DNA from 2 places in the Fructobacillus evanidus genome. Region 1 is predicted to be linked to the other one. Evidence: predicted binding sites of a transcription regulator. Region 1 holds the regulator's gene; the other holds the start of a gene.

Region 1 (3,418 bases):
TCGGCTCAAAAAGCTCCTTTAAATTGGCCACTTGTCGACCGGAGGCCGCGACAAAGCGCACGCCTTTTTCCTTTAATTGTGACAAAACCCGGGCAAAGTGTTCTTGATCGTAACTATCTTCACCGGATAAAAACGTACCATCCATATCGGATGCAATCATTTTAATGGTCATTGGATGCCTTTCTTGTCTTGCTTGCTAGTCGACTAGTTCACACAACTAGTGGCTACCATCATCGGCTAGGCAAATTGTTCTAAGTATTTCTGATAGGCTGCCTGGTCAACAACCCAATCCAGTTCCCCAATATAGGCAACCTGTGGGTCGTGGTAGGCAAAGCCGTGCTTAAACTTATAAAGTCCGTCAGTATGGTCAAATTCGCCAACACCACCGAAATCATAAGCAACCTTCCCTAAGGAAAGCCCCCACTTCAACATTTCCCACTGCACAAGATAGGGACCATAGTGCTTGGCAAATTCACGGTTTGATCCGGCATACATATACCAAATCTTTTCCCCGTAACCAAAGCCAATTCCAGCTGCAATCACTTGACCATCATAATGTGCCAAGAAAACCCGGAACAAATCAGAATCAGCCCAGAGTTCTTGCATGCGGTAGAAGTATTCGATTGGCCGGCGGGTAATCCCCTGAGCCTTCGCCATCATCGTGTAAGTCTTAAAGAAGGCCTCGATGTCTTCCTTACTACGACCTGAGGTAACGGTGACCCCATCCTTGATGGCACGACGGATTTGGTTCCGATAATCGCTTTTGAAGTGTTTCATCAAACTGGCTTCATCAGTGATTGGTTGTGCCCCTTCACCTCGACCATCATAGAACAAAACCACGTTTTTACGTGGTTGAATGTTGCCATGCATATTCTCGATTTTAACATTCCGGGTCACAAAACCAGCATCTTGATAGGCCTGATCCAAGTCTTGATTGTAGAGCACTTCCGGATCCATTCGAACCAAAAAGACGTTTTCTGGCAAATTAGCCAATGCTTCTTGAACTAATTCCTTGACCAGGGCGACGTTGGTCACGTCAGCAACGGGTCCCTTTGGGCAATATGCCAACAATTTTCCAGGCACGGCTTCAACAGTCAAGACCGCCATTGCGGCATCAATGTCGCCGCCCTGATTTTCATGGTAGAGGTATAAGTGGCCCCAATTGGCCTTCAAGTCACCCCAGAGTGGGTCCTGGGTAACTTGTCCCTTGGCCGCTGTCTTGACAAAGTCTTGGTACCTTTGAACCTGACTTGGCTGTGTTAAATCTAAGACCGTCATATCCTTACTTTCCCGTCGTGATTGAGGCGTAGTTCTGAATAAAGTAAACCAACGTTTGGAGTTCATTGGTCAAATCAACGTTTTGGACTCGAACGCCCTTTGGTACAGAAACCCGCAATGGCGTAAAGTTCATAATCCCTTTAACCCCAGCAGCTACCAAAGTATCTGTAATTTCTTGGGCAACGCCTTGTGGCACCGTCAAGATGGCGATGTTAATCCGTTGAGCCTTGATTTGTTCTTCCAATTCACTCATGTCATAAATTGGCACCCCGGACAAAATCTTGCCCCGGTTTTCATTAATATCAAAGGCAGCGGCAATCCGCATATTTGATGATTGGTGAAAGTTGAAGTTCAAAAGAGCCTGGCCCAAATGGCCAACCCCAATCAAAGCCACGTTAATCAATGAGTTTTGGTCCAAAACCTTGGCAAAAAATTCTAGCAAGGCCTCAACATCGTACCCATAGCCACGCTTGCCTAAAGCGCCAAAATATGAAAAATCACGGCGAATCGTTGCCGCATCAAACTTGGTTGCTTCAGCCAATTCAGCAGAAGAAATCCGGTTGGTGCCGGCATCATTTAAAAACGTTAAATAACGGTAGTAGATGGGCAACCGCTTAGCGGTTGCTCGTGGAATCTTTGCTTGCTCGTCCATGGCGTCTCCATTTCACTTTGTGAACTAAATTATATTTATTATAGCATAGATTGTGGGTTTTCCTATCTATTCGCTCATTTTTCACAAATATTTTTATTCATTGTCCTGCTGTTTAAGGTCTGCTAATGGAAAATCAAGGCCAGGATTTGTGTTCAAATCAAGATCGGCAAAAATCTTGTCTTGGTAGTTCCAATAGCCCGCTGCGCCAATCATGGCTGCGTTATCACCGGTATACTGCTTGGGCACTGGGATAAAGTCAATGTTTGGAAAATCGGCCATTAAATCAGTTAATGCCGCACGCAAACCGCTGTTGGCAGCGACGCCACCAGCTAACACGAGCGACTTCACTGGAAAATCAGTCAAGGCCCGTTTTGTCCGACCGACTAGGGCCTTAATCACCGCAGCCTGGAAAGAAGCCGCGAGGTCCTCTTCCTTGATGGTTTCACCACGCTGCTCGGCGTTGTGGACCTGGTTGATGACCGCTGATTTTAAACCAGAAAAGGAAAAGTCATAGCCAGCCTCTTTGGCCATCGCCTGTGGAAAGTCGATGGTAACTTGCCCCTGATGGGCCAATTCATCGATTGCCTTCCCGGCTGGGTATGGCAAGTTCAGCAACCGGCCGACCTTATCATAGGACTCACCGGCGGCATCATCAAAGGTTTCACCCAAGATGTGAAAATCATTGGGCTCCTTCATCAAGACCAATTCCGTATGGCCGCCGGAAACCATCAATGCCAAAGCCGGAAAAACAATTGGCCGGTTAAAATTAGCGGCCGCAATGTGACCAGCCAAGTGATTGACTGGAATCAACGGCAGATTGTGGGCCATCGCAAAGGTTTTCGCCCCCATTAAGCCGACTAACAGGGAGCCAACCAATCCTGGTCCGTAGGTCACGGCCACACCGTCAAGGTCTTCTGGTTGAACCTGAGCATCTTCTAAAGCGATGTCTAAGGTTTTCGTAATCCATTCAAGGTGGTGGCGGGAAGCAACCTCGGGCACGATGCCACCAAAACGTTGGTGTGAATTAATCTGGGTCGCCACCGCATTGCTCAAGACGGTTTTGCCGTCCTTAACAACGGCCACTGAGGTCTCGTCAGCACTTGATTCAAAGGCAATTAAAGTTGTCATAAATTCTTCTCCATTAGGATGGCTGTTTGACCATCATGGTAATAACCATCACGCCGGGCATAAATTTCAAAGCCAAACTTTTCATACAGCCGCCGGGCAGAAACATTGTTTTCGGCCACTTCTAGGAAGGCCGTTCGATCGTTATTTTGTTCACAGAAAGCCTGCATTAATTCGCGAGCCATTCCCTGCCCCTGGAAAGCCGGATCAACGGCCAAAAAAGAGAGGTCCACCTCATCCAAGATGGCACGGTAAGATAAAAACCCGATAATTCGGGTGTCTTCAACAGCCCCATCATTAAAATCAGCTTTGGCGGGCGCCTGTGCATCGATTTCTGCTAATAAATAGGTCACTCGCCCAGCA
Region 2 (3,418 bases), on a different contig from region 1:
CCACGTGGTCCAAACAACCAGAAGGATCAGTCCGAGTGAAATTCAAGGTTGCTGGCACTCCCTGCTTCAAGACAATATGCTCAGGCGAATAGCCACCGTCGACTTGAATATCGATAGTCTGCTCCTGGTCATCAAGAGTCGCCGCTGCACTCTCAACCTTATGTTGACCAAAGAACCACCAAATAATGAATGCAATCGCCGCTAGACCAGCCGCCATAACCAAAATTTTATCCATAAAATACTCCCTTTGCGAGCACTGCTTGCCAGTTCGTCAATTTTTTGTCTTAATGATGGGACCATTGCGCAAGAATCATCATCTTCATGAAGGCAATGACAAGCGACCTGGTCAGGCGCACTGGCTTCGCGTTCATCAAGAATCGCTCGGATATTTTGAATATCCGTTTTGCTTAATGGTTCGTCTTTGATGAGTGCCGTTAAGAGCGTCCCCTTATAGGCATCACAAACGGAATCAAAGAACCGGTTAGCGTTATAGTCGGTTGCCTCATTTTCAGCCACAACTGGTACGTAGGTAAAGACTTTTTCTGATTTGTCGACTGCAATCATTTCCTTATCCGTTAAACGTCGAATTAACGTTTTAATCGTTGAGGCTGACCAGTCATGCGATAACTGGGCTTCTTCAACAATTTCACGACCCGTTGCCCGTTTCTTCGTCCAAATAATCCGCATAACCGCCTGTTCGGTATCAGTGATGTTAATGATAATCCTGCCCTCCGTTCATCAAAACAAAACGTGTTTACATTTGTAAACAACAAAGTTAGTATAACCTGATGGTTTACATTTGTAAACAGTAAAATAAAAAAACATTCCCAAATTTGGAAATGTTTCTGATTAATCATTGATTAATCGCCCATTCGGGCCTTATTTTTCCTGCGTTAAGTTAATTAAAATCTTTGCCTGCGATTGGTCCGTTGTCAACACATCAAAACCATCCGTGATAATATCATCTAACTTAATCTCGCTCGTAATAATCGGCGCCACATTGATTTGCCCACTTGTCACTAAGTCCACCGTCTGCTGAAAAGTTTGCCGTGAATAAGCAATCGTCGAAGTTAAGTTGACGCCACTATTCGTTAACGCCATTGGATTAAATTGGATGGCAAGGGCATAGATTGAAACCACGACCATATAACCACGCGCTTTTGTCGTTTTGATGGCCTGATCAAAAGTGGCTTGCACACCAGCAATCTCAAAACTTGTGTCTGCCCCCTCCGGCAGTATCTGATGGACTGCTGCCAAGACATCGCTGACTTCACTTGGATTAATGATATCCGTAGCCCCCATTGCAAGTGCCTTTTGCAACCGAACAGCCGACAAATCAACAACGACAATCTTGGTTGCACCGGCCGCCTTCGCAGCCGCTGTAACCATTGCGCCAATTGGACCCGCACCAAAAATCACCACGGTTTGTCCAAAGGTAAGATGGGCTTCCTTAATCGCTTGCACAGCAACCGCAGTCGGCTCAATCACCGCTGCTAATTTCAAAGAAAAATCCTTTGGTAGCGGATACAAGTTTTCAACCGGGACATTGACGTAACTAGCAAAACCGCCATCCGTGCTCAGCCCAATAAAGCTATACCCATCGTACACATCCACATTATCGGGTAGCTCACCTTTAGTAATCGTCGGATTGACAGACACATGGTCGCCAATTTTAAAGTTGTGAACATTTGTACCAACCTGATCAATTTGACCAGAGAACTCGTGCCCCATTGTGATAGGTGCTTGCCCACCAGTTAAGGGATCAGGAAATTCTGTCGGAATAAAGACTGGCCCTTCTAGATATTCATGAAGGTCACTGCCACAAATACCCGCATAGGCTACCTTGACCCGAACCTCATTTTCTTTAGGTTCCGGCAAATCAGTTTCCTCAACCCGCACATCCTTTTTACCATGCCAAATAGCTGCTTTCATGATTGACCTCTTTTCATTGACCGGTCGATATCAACCGGATATTGTGAATTATATATCATGATACAAGTACATTATAGCACTGATTTAAAGAAAAAAATCGTTTTCAACGCTAAATTTGTTTATTATCGAGCAAATAAATGTGAAGATAGTAACCTAATTCTAAGTATCATCCTTCTTCTTGGAACCAACAAAAAAAACTCCCATCTCTGAAAGCTTTTCCTCACCATTTATTTACTTTTGGCCAAGTTCACCAAAATTTTTTCTTCAGAAGGATCATCCATTAGAGGCAATAATCCTTTCTTGAAAAAGTCATTTAGACGAATTTCAGACGTAATCAGCGGTTCAACCTTGAGTTGCCCACTGGTGACTAAATCAACCGTTTGTTGGAAAGTTTGACGTGAATAAGCAATCGAAGTAGCAAGCCGCACGCCGGCATTCATCAGCTGTCGAATATCCAAACGGATTGGCTGTGGGAAAATCGAGACAACGACAACAAAGCCCCGCGGCTTCGTCACAGCAATTGCTTGGTCAAAGGTTTCCTGAACCCCTGCCACCTCAAAGGAGGCATCCGCTCCGTTTGGTAAAATTTGGGCGATACTTTGCTCAACATCAATAACCTGGCTCGCATTAATCGTATCCGTCGCCCCCATTTCGCGGGCCTTTTGCAGGCGGACTTCTGAAAGGTCAACAACAACAATTCTCGAAGCACCTGCCGTACGGGCAACCTCTGCCAGCATTGCACCGATTGGACCTGCACCGAAAATCACGACCGTTTGGCCGAAGTCCAAACCAGCCTCTTTTACCGCTTGTACGGCCACCGCTGCTGGTTCCATTATAGCAGCCGCTTTTAATGAAAAATTCTGTGGCAAATGATAAAGATTTTGAACTGACACGTTCGCATAGGGTGCTAACCCACCGTCCTTGCTCAGCCCAATAAAGCTATAACCATCATAAACATCGACGTCGTCCGGAGATTCTCGCTTGGTAATTGCAGGATTGACCGCCACGTGATCACCCACCTGAAAATCGTAGACATCAGGTCCAACAGCTTCAACAACTCCCGAAAATTCATGGCCGAGGACGATTGGCGCCTCTTCATTTGTCAGCGGATCAGGGAAGGTCGTTGGGATTAAGACCGGTCCTTCTTGATATTCATGAAGGTCACTGCCACAAATACCCGCATAGGCTACCTTAATCGTCACTTCGTCGTTGGCAAGTGGTTTAAGGTCCACTTCTTCGATTCTGATGTCTTTGGCTCCATGCCAAACAGCTGCCTTCATGTAAAACTCCTGTAAAAATCAGCGAACTCATCGCATCAATGTTGCAATAATATTCCAATGTAGTTACATCATAGCAGGAATTTGGACATTTGTCATTACTTTGACGCTGACCGTTTTCTAAATATCAACCAAAGTCACGTTTCGTTAAATCAACATTAACAAGTACAACAGAACACCGAACCATCATGGTCTTTTTAATGAAATCG

What was found. Region 1 encodes Rex, which represses fermentation and respiration genes when NADH is low (regulators of the CRP and FNR family bind a similar motif). Its sites were predicted from a motif close to TTGTGAANTANTTCACAA; they were not measured.
Region 2: a site for Rex is predicted at 1,974-1,991, ahead of AABI08_RS02865 (2,3-butanediol dehydrogenase). Genes of this name have one in related genera too.

The regions. Positions count from the first base shown of each region.
Region 1 is NZ_CAUZLM010000004.1:46,784-50,201, forward strand. Features, by position in the region: gene AABI08_RS03780 (Cof-type HAD-IIB family hydrolase) at 1-172, opposite strand, end outside; gene AABI08_RS03785 (lipid II:glycine glycyltransferase FemX) at 238-1,278, opposite strand; gene AABI08_RS03790 (redox-sensing transcriptional repressor Rex) at 1,283-1,930, opposite strand; gene tsaD (tRNA (adenosine(37)-N6)-threonylcarbamoyltransferase complex transferase subunit TsaD) at 2,024-3,058, opposite strand; gene AABI08_RS03800 (GNAT family N-acetyltransferase) at 3,055-3,418, opposite strand, start outside.
Region 2 is NZ_CAUZLM010000003.1:106,445-109,862, reverse strand. Features, by position in the region: gene AABI08_RS02875 (cupredoxin domain-containing protein) at 1-235, opposite strand, end outside; gene AABI08_RS02870 (CopY/TcrY family copper transport repressor) at 202-711, opposite strand; gene AABI08_RS02865 (2,3-butanediol dehydrogenase) at 880-1,932, opposite strand; gene AABI08_RS02860 (2,3-butanediol dehydrogenase) at 2,160-3,212, opposite strand.